2 regions of the Syntrophomonas curvata genome follow, and region 1 is predicted to be linked to the other one. Evidence: riboswitches for the same ligand, from Rfam matches in the RefSeq annotation. Region 1 holds a riboswitch; the other holds the start of a gene.
What was found. A riboswitch is a leader RNA that binds a small molecule or an ion and turns the genes downstream of it on or off. The one in region 1 is predicted to bind thiamine pyrophosphate.
Positions count from the first base shown of each region.

Region 2: linked by a shared signal. The riboswitch ahead of thiC (phosphomethylpyrimidine synthase ThiC) and the one ahead of thiD (bifunctional hydroxymethylpyrimidine kinase/phosphomethylpyrimidine kinase) in region 1 are both predicted to bind thiamine pyrophosphate.

Region 1 is NZ_CM129641.1:485,370-490,256, reverse strand. It holds gene ACU70B_RS02270 (hypothetical protein) at 1-240, shown strand, start outside; gene ACU70B_RS02265 (GntP family permease) at 524-1,840, opposite strand; TPP riboswitch at 2,500-2,598, shown strand; gene thiD (bifunctional hydroxymethylpyrimidine kinase/phosphomethylpyrimidine kinase) at 2,696-3,505, shown strand; gene thiM (hydroxyethylthiazole kinase) at 3,579-4,382, shown strand; gene thiE (thiamine phosphate synthase) at 4,373-4,887, shown strand, end outside.
Region 2 is NZ_CM129641.1:735,337-740,223, forward strand. It holds gene bioB (biotin synthase BioB) at 1-868, opposite strand, end outside; gene ACU70B_RS03115 (APC family permease) at 960-2,291, opposite strand; TPP riboswitch at 2,825-2,926, shown strand; gene thiC (phosphomethylpyrimidine synthase ThiC) at 3,028-4,317, shown strand; gene ACU70B_RS03125 (TOBE domain-containing protein) at 4,445-4,654, shown strand; gene uvsE (UV DNA damage repair endonuclease UvsE) at 4,757-4,887, shown strand, end outside.

The DNA of each region.
Region 1 (4,887 bases):
AATATCAAGGATATAGAGCCTTTCTTTTATAAGGCTATGGCCAACTTTTTCAGCCAGTTGGACGCCATGGCATATATCGTGGGGAAAGGCGAAATGAGCGTTACTGAACTGGAAAGAGAAACCTATCAGTATATCACCGGCCTTTTTAATATCATGGGTCGGCTGTACCAGAATCCGGAAGTTAGAAAGGCGTTTAACGAATTGATTAGGATCGAAATGAATCATAGTATTCAGCATTGATGTTGTTTTATCCAGATTAACCTCCGGGGGGGTGTGGCTGCAGCACACCTCCCTCCCCCCTCCGCCCTGACTACCGTCAGGAAATGCAGATAAGTAGAAAGCGCCATAATGACCCGGTTTTATGCGCTTCTACTTACCTTAAGCATAGGCTTTCTCTAATTATTTCCCGCGTTATACCTGGTTATTCCAATGTATTCCGCTTCCATAATCATTTACCGGCAAAGCTGCCCACCCTTTTTCATAGGTGCTGCTGCCTCGGGGCACGGCCTTAAGGCCGCCAGGGCTAGTACATTAAAACAGCCATGATAATGGATACTATCAAAGCAATTGTACTTCCCACCAAACCTACCCAGAAGATGTGCTTGTAACACTGTTTATGGGTTAAGCCGGTAATAGCCATCAAAGCGAAAACTACTCCGCTGTGGGGCATGCAGGATAACCCCCCGGAAGCGATAGCGCTTATCCGGTGAATTACCTCGGGGGCGATTCCGGTAGCCAGCCAGGCTCCGCTGAATGCAGGCATTACAATTCCCAGCGCCCCCGATGAGGAACCGGTTACAGCGGCCAGAAAACCAGTTATGGCTGACATCTCTACCAGGGCCCCGCCAGGCAGGCTGCCAATAAGACCTAAAATAACCTTAAAACCCGGTGCTGAAGCAGCGACAATGCCTACTCCAACCGCGGCAGCAGTAAAAATCGCCGGGGACATGGCATTTGCAGCACCTGCATTTAGCGTGCCCAGCTGATGCGGTATGAACTTATTCAACACTATAGCCGCAACAATAATTGCAGCTAAGAGGGCTGGTATGATTACATCGGATATTTTCATGGCACTGCCAATCAATATAATTGCTATGAGAACTACCATCGGAGCCAAGGCAGCCCCCAGGGAAGGGATTTCACCGGTACTGGCACCGGCATTGCCGTCGGCTGCGGTTCTTACATACTCTTCCCCGTTGTCCAGGGCTATTTTCAACTGCCATTTCATATACAGCAATCCCCATACCGTTACCGTGATTGAAGCAACGATACCTATCAGGGGGGCAGCCGTCAGGGTCGTACCCAATACGGTGGGAATGACATTCTGAATAGAGGGGGAGCCCGGGAACATAGTCATGGTAAAGGTAGCGCAGCCCAGAACCATAGGTGCCAACAGGAGATGCCAGGGTATGTTCAGTTCCCGGAACAACGGTCTGGAAAGGGCCACGATGGTGAAAATAACAATAAATATATTTACCCCGCCAAAGGTCAGCAGGGCGCCAATGATAAATACGGCTATCAGAACAGCATAGGGATTAGAACGGCCCGTCAATTTTAGTACGCTGTTGGCGATTGTAACCGTCGCCTTACTGTCCTCCAGATATTTGCCTAAAATCGCTCCCAGAATAAAAATTATAAAGTACTTGGTGATAAAATTGCCCAGACCGACCATATACGAGTTGGAATCAGAAAAAAGCGCCGGAATCAAGTCCATACCATTGGTCAAAATAATAAGAACAGCAGTAATAGGTCCGATGATCAATATACTGACACCCTTGAAAGCCAAATAGATGAGCAGGGCAATACCTATCAGTATGCCTAAAGAAGCCAACCAATCCACTTTTTACACCTCCGCTTATACTGTCTTACGACGTTTCTGTCCTACAGGCCAATGTGTGCTTTTTTTCACAAATATTGTTCTTACCGTTTTATCGAATAAATATATTTCGGGGAAAGGTCTCTGCTTGGACTGCCGGGTCGGGTTCACCCTGCAACGGCAGGATAATAAGCAAGCAAATTATCCCTTCGCTTATTGGTGAACCTAAATTCAATCGCAACGTGAACTTAGAGTCCCGGATTGTAATAGAAATGGTTTACTTGAACAGGTTTGGGACCGGTTTCAGTTGGATTATGCTCTGTTTACCGCATATTTCACCCCCCTGCGTTTTTCCGGACTCTTTACCGCCAGCCTTTTGCAAATGCCATACCAGGAAGGCGCTTTTTATAAATTTTAATTTTTACAGGCCCCTTTTATTTGTTCGCACTTCGGCATGTGCCCATTATTTCCCCATATCCGGTGCTCTTTGCAAAAAACACCGGCGTATAAAGGCCTGTTCCCTTTTATGCCAATTAGAACCAATGTTTCCTTTTTGTCGCCAACTTGTTGCATTAAGGATACAAACCGGTGCGGTAAGATTATTTAGCCTTGTCTTGATTTTATACCTTGACAGGGGGGGCAGGTTGTAAGATAGTTTAATAGACAACAGAATAACATCAACCACAGATTACTGGGGGAGCGAAAGCTGAGAAAGCCGCTACGGCTTGACCCTTTGAACCTGTCTAGGTAATTCTAACGTAGGAAAGTAACTGTATCGGGATAATTTGAAGATGCATTTGCTTGTGCATCTTTTTTTGTTGCTTTTACTCTTTAGGCAGGGGTTAAAATGCTTACTTCCCGACTGAAGGAGGAACTAAAATGAAAAACGTACTTAGCATCGCCGGTTCTGATTCCTGCGGAGGAGCGGGGATACAGGCCGACCTCAAGACATTCAGCGCCCTTGGCACTTATGGCATGACCGTAATAACTGCTGTCACCGCTCAAAATACCACCGGGGTGTTCCAGGTAAGAGAGCTGGATGGGGACATGGTTCAGGCGCAAATCAACTGCCTTTTTGAGGATATTGCCGTTAGCGCGGTTAAAATCGGCATGGTATCCAGTATTGAGGTTATTGCAGCTATAGCTGACTGCCTCCGGAAACATAAGGCCGGCAATATCGTAGTCGACCCGGTCATGGTTTCCAAAAGCGGATGCCACCTGCTGCGGCCGGAATCAAAAAATGCCCTGATACAGAACCTGTTCCCCCTGGCAACGGTAGTCACCCCCAACCTGTTTGAAGCCGAAGTTATAACCGGAGATAAGATTGACGGCATAGCGGCCATGGAAAAAGCAGCGCTAAAAATCCACGAGCTGGGGGCCGGTAATGTCATAGTGAAAGGCGGACATTTAACCGGTGATGCTATCGACGTGGTTTTTGACGGCAAGAAGCTTGATCATCTAAAGGGAAAGCGTATTTTTACCCCCAATACCCACGGAACCGGCTGTACCTTTTCTTCGGCCATCGCCGCCTATCTGGCTAAGGGGTACGGCGCAGCCGAAGCAATAAGGAAAGCCAAAGAGTACATCCATATAGCCATAGCCAACTCCCTGCCGCTGGGTCATGGCGCCGGGCCGACCCACCATTTTTATGAACTATACCGCAAGGCGGGTGTGGTAGCGGTTAGATGATTCGGTGCATGTGGTCAATGCTTGCAAAAGCAGACACGGAGAACGCAAAAAGCTAAGGAAAGGAGACAATGGTATGCTGGAGAAAATGAATGCCTGTTTACGTGCGGTAAAGGAGAAGACTCCTCTGGTGCAGGCCATTACCAATTATGTAACCATAAACGACTGTGCCAATATTCTTCTCTGTTTTGGCGCATCCCCGGCCATGTGCGAGGCCCGAATCGAGGCGGAGGAGTTTGTAGGCCTGGCTTCGTCCCTCTATATAAACCTGGGTACCCTTACTAAAGAACAGGAAGATGCCGCACTGCTGGCAGCCCGGCGGGCAGCTGAGCTTAAAAAGCCGGTTATACTGGATCCGGTAGCCTGCGGAGCTATCAGCCATAAGACCAGCTTCATTGAAGAACTCTTTAATTGCGGACCGGTCACCGTTATCAAGGGGAATATGGGGGAAATCAAGTCTCTGGCCGGATACCAGGGTAAAGTGAGAGGAGTAGATTCAATCGATGACGGCGATGACGCTATAGAAGCCTGCCAGAGCCTGGCGGAAAAATATAGCACCGTTGTTGCCGCTACGGGAGCAACGGATATCATAAGTGATGGGAGAAGAACCTGGCTGGTACAAAACGGTACCCCTCTGCTGACCATGATTACCGGAGCCGGCTGTATGGTGGGGGCTCTGGTAGCGGCTGCGGTTGGAGCCGATGATGATGCTCTGGCCGCCGCCGCCGCTGCCATTATGGCCTTCGGCCTGGCAGGAGAAAGAGCCGCCCAATCCCTTCCGGCAGTACTGCCCGGTACTTTCCGGGCTAAACTGTTTGACTCCGTCTACACCTTAACTGAGGACGATATGCTGAAGGGGGGCAAGCTGCAATGCCTGTAGACTACAGCCTTTACCTGGTCAGTGACCGGAGTATGCTTAAGGGCAGGAATTTGTTCCAGGCCGTGGAAGAAGCTATAAAAGGCGGGGTTACCCTGGTACAGCTGCGGGAAAAGAATATCTCCAGCCTTGATTTTTACAATATTGCTTTGAAGATGAAGGAACTGGTGAATCACTATCATGTACCCCTGATAATAAACGACCGCCTGGACATAGCCCTGGCCGTAGATGCCGACGGACTCCATATCGGACAGGAGGACCTGCCCCTCAAAATTGCCCGTAAGCTGTTGGGGCCGGGGAAAATCCTGGGCTATTCCGTCGCCAATCGAGGACAGGCGCTGTTTGGAGAGCGCAACGGAGCCGATTACCTGGGTGCCGGAACCGTGTTTCCTACCGGCAGTAAAGCGGATACCGGCGAACCCATCGGGACCGGGAATTTGCAAAAAATAAAACAAGCGGTTTCCATCCCGGTTGTTGGCATAGGGGGAATCGGAATATCCAATCTGGA
Region 2 (4,887 bases), 250 kb from region 1:
CACCTGATAGAAAGCACTGCCTGCCTTTATCTGGCAGCAAGCCTCTGCCGCCGGCCAAGCGAATTGATGCATTGGGCACCAGGAATCGAAACACCGCGATAATCCGGCACATATCCTCATTTGTCAGTTGAGGATATGTAGCCAGAGGAGTGCCGGGTATGGGGTTAAGCATATTCACCGGAATTGATCGAATCCCCATTGCGCGGATGGTCATTACCATGTCGATGCGATCCTCCACGGTTTCGCCCAGTCCCATAATACCGCCGCTGCAAACATTAAGACCGGCCTTCTGGGCAGCCCGAATTACCGCTATTTTGTCTGCATGGCTATGGGTTGTGCAAATATTGGGAAAGAAGCTTAAAGATGTCTCCAAATTGTTATGAATGCGGCTTACCCCCGCTTCTTTCAGCTGGCGGAATTGTTCTTCATTTAAAAGACCCAACGATACACACACTGCAATATTGGTTTGCTGACGGATGGTCCGGATACTTGCACAAATCTGATCCAGTTCTATTGCACTTAGTCTTTTCCCCGAGGTCACAATTGAATAACGCAGCACACCGCGCTCCTCATTGTACCGGGCTTGCTCCACGATGGTTTCTGTGTCCAGCAAGGGATATTCTTTCAGTTGGGTTTGATAAAATGATGACTGCGCACAATATTTGCAGTCTTCAGAGCATCTGCTGCTTTTGCCGTTGATGATGGTGCAGATGTCAAAGGCATTGCCGCAGAAATGAGCTCTGATATCGTTGGCAACTGCACCAAGCTCCTCTAGTGGTGCCTTGCTGATGATTAATGCTTCCTGTTTGTTAATCATCTGGCCTTGCAGCACACAATTTTTTATGTTTTCCAATTGGGTCACTGCCATGCTCCTTTCTTTTATCCTATTTATATCATTTAGTCTATACGGCTTTTAAAATGCCGTATAACGTTCAGCTCCTCATAGAGAGCAAGGCCGGTTAAATCTCCAGCTTTTCCATTGTTTGCAGTACTTCCCGGTAGAACTTGCTTTGTACGGCACCGTAGATAATGCCTATGACTAGCCAGGACAAACCGACTATTTTGCAGGTAACATCAAAACCTGTCCAAATATAGGCAAGTATAATAATTCCCATCCAGGGAGCCAGGAGATAAATGCAGATGCTTCTAAATTTACGATATCCCTTCCTGATGAAAAAGAAATAGAATACCGTAAAATTCAGAAGAATAAATGCACTCACTGCCCCAAAATTAACCAGTTTTATGATGATTTCCAGATCCGTAGCCAAAGAACAGATCAGAGACAGCAAGGCCACCATCAAAGTCGCCCAATGCGGAGTTTTAAAACGAGGATGAACCCGACCAATAAATTCCGGCAGCAAACCATCGCGGGATATGCTAAAAAGGATTCTCGCGGTAGCGGCTTGTGATGTCATGGTATTAGCGATACCCGTGGCCATAATGCTGACCGCCAGCATTAACACCTTCAGCCAATGCCCGCCGACTATTGCTCCAGCATCAAAATAGGCAGTTTCCGCATTAATAAGCGTATAGTCCGGGGTAATTAATGTAACGATATAAGTCTGCAGCACAAACAGGCCCCCTACCAGTAATAGAGCGGACAAGGTAGCTCTGCCAACGGTTTTCTCAGGTTCAATAGTTTCTTCGGCCAGGGTACTTATAGCATCAAAGCCTAAAAATCCAAGAGCCGCAATGCTGCAAGCTGAAGCTGTAAATTGCAGATTAATCTGACCCGGTTGATAAAAAGGATGCAGATTAAAACTGCCGCTTCCACCTCCGGCACTGATATACATAATCCCACATATTAGGATCAACAATAGTACAGTCAATTCAAATGCTAACATTAATTTTCCTGACCGAACCGTATATTCAATTCCCAGTATATTTGTGACAGTATTAAGAGTAGCGAAAGCAATAATCCAAAGCCAGCCGGGGATGGACGGTATTAGTGCCACACAAAAGTTGCTGGTCATTAGGTACAACACGCTAGGCAGCAAAAGATAATCAAGAATGATAAGCCAGCCTGCCAAAAAGCCGACATGCGGGTTGAGCCCTTCTTTTACATAGGTATACACCGAACCGGCTTGGGGAATATGTTTACTCATCTGCACATAACTAAGAGCAGTGAAAAACATTGCGATCATGCCAATCAAATAAACCAGCGGAGCCATTCCGTGGCTTTCCTTGGAAACGTAGCCGAAAACACTCATCGGAGCAATTACCACCATAAACAACATGCCATAAATCAGCAGATCCTTGAAAGATAAAACCCTTTTTAATTCTTGCTTCATTTCCTTATCTCCATCGAATTTGAAAATCTATTTAATTGAGACAGGCGCACGTCACAATGATATACAGCGATACCGATAACGGTTACCATCGTTTACGCACCTCATTGTAAAAAGAAGAGCAACATGTGAGTTTAGTTTTTTATTATTCATTAGTATAAGGTATCTTAAGCTAATTGTTAACCATTATTTTCATTAACGGTTAACGATAATTTCGGAAAAAGTATTGGAATGTAAAATTCTTGCAGTAGAGGTGCTAAAAAAACGGAAGACTTCTTTTCCCGCAAACTTCGCAAGTAAATTCGGATTACTATGCTTTGCTGGCCAATAAATTGAAAGAACAAGGATGCTTCGAAATGCTGGGATACCTCGCGGGGGCAAACAGACGTCCGCGCTTTTTAGCCCCCTGACCGGCTTGCGGGACGATTAACGGGAGAAGCCGCACAGACGATTTGCACATACAGTCATTGGTGTTGGCAGCGGATTGTATTTACAAAGTTAATATTAAATACTATAATCATCCTTATAATTAAATATGCGTCAGCTGGGGGTGCCGGAAGGCTGAGATAGGGCGTAGCCCTTGTCCCTTTGAACCTGATGCGGGTAATGCCGCCGTAGGGAAGCTTTGCTAGTAAGTTTTACGAGCCTGTTCTATGCGGAACAGGCTTTTTGAATTTTACTTCCCTGCCGACGAGTTAATCAGATACATTTACTGAATCAGAAAATAGGAGGCTGAATTATGACACAAATGGATTATGCCCGAAGGGGGCAAGCAACTCCACAGATGGAAGCAGTTGCCCGTAAAGAGGGTATTCCTCTAAAGGTTTTAATAGACAAGGTTGCGCGTGGGGCGGTAGCTATTCCAGCCAATATAAACCACAAGTCGCTTGACCCCGAGGGAGTGGGAGAAGGGCTTAGAACCAAGATAAATGTTAATCTGGGCATATCACGTGACTGCCTAAATTATGATAATGAACTGGAAAAGGTCGACCTGGCTTTAAAACTTGGTGCAGAAGCTATCATGGATCTGAGCAGTTACGGCAATACCCGTGAGTTTCGCCGCAAGGTGGCGGAAATATCACCAGCTATGTTGGGGACTGTTCCCATGTATGACGCCATAGGCTTTTTGGAAAAAGACCTGGAAAATATAACAGTTGATGAGTTTTTTAAAGTAGTGGAAGCCCACGCGGAAGATGGTGTCGACTTTATGACCATTCATGCAGGTATGAACCGCAAGACGGCTGAACGCTTCAAGAAAAATCCCAGACTAATGAATATTGTATCCCGCGGCGGTTCTTTATTATTTGCGTGGATGGAACTGACCGGTAATGAAAATCCTTTTTATGAGCATTATGACCGGCTTTTGGATTTACTCCATAAATATGATGTAACTATCAGCCTTGGTGATGCCTGCCGCCCCGGGTGTATCAATGATGCTACTGATGCGGTTCAGATAGAGGAATTAATTACTCTTGGGGAATTAACCCGGGCGGCGTGGGACAAAAACGTACAGGTTATAGTGGAGGGGCCTGGGCACATGGCTTTGGATGAGATTGCCGCCAACATGAAGCTGCAAAAAAAACTGTGCCACGGAGCCCCCTTTTATGTTCTCGGACCTCTGGTTACAGATATCGCACCAGGTTATGATCATATAACCAGTGCTATCGGAGGAGCAATTGCAGCATCTGCCGGGGCGGATTTTCTGTGTTATGTTACTCCCGCCGAGCACTTACGCTTACCAGCCCTGGAGGATGTAAAGGAAGGGATAATAGCTTCCCGTATTGCCGCTCATGCTGCTGACGTTGTCAAGGGTGTACCTGGCGCCCGGGAATGGGACCGGCGCATGTCGGATGCACGGCAAAAACTGGATTGGGAAACACAATTTAAGGAAGCTATTGATCCGGAAAAGGCTCGCGCCTACCGTACATCCTCTGCTCATGATGGTCAGACCTGTACCATGTGCGGTAAAATATGCGCAGTGCAAACTATAAATAAGGCTCTGGCTGGAGAAAGAGTCAGCTTTAAATAAAAGGAATAAATCGATACTACAGATAACAGCTCTATAGGACTGTGTAAAGCATTAAAGAATCATGGCTGTTTAAGATAATCCAAAAAGGAAAAACTAGTAGTATGACCAATAGAAGGAGGTATGGGTTATCCAGTTAAGTGCACGTAACCGATTGAAAGGAAAGGTAGTTAAGCTTGATCATGGGCCGGTAAACACGGAGGTTAATTTGCAGCTTCCAGGCGGAGAAACCATAGTTGCAGTTATTACTACGGAAGCGGCTGACAATCTGGGTTTGGAAAACGGCAAGGAAGCATATGCAGTAATAAAAGCCTCCAGTATAATGGTAGGAGTGGACTAGCCTTTTAAAGGTAATAACCAAGCGGAGTCAATAGATAATTTTATGACTCCGCTTAGTTATTGCAGAGCAGGAAAAAATATGGTAAAAGACTGGTGAAATATTTTGCGGATTTATTTTGGTTATGTGGCTATGTCCGTAATAGTCCCGGAATGTACTCCTTCAAAGACTATTACCTTTCAGAATTTGTCCAAAATCGACGGCGAAAAAGCCAGATTCTCCAGATTAAGTTCCAT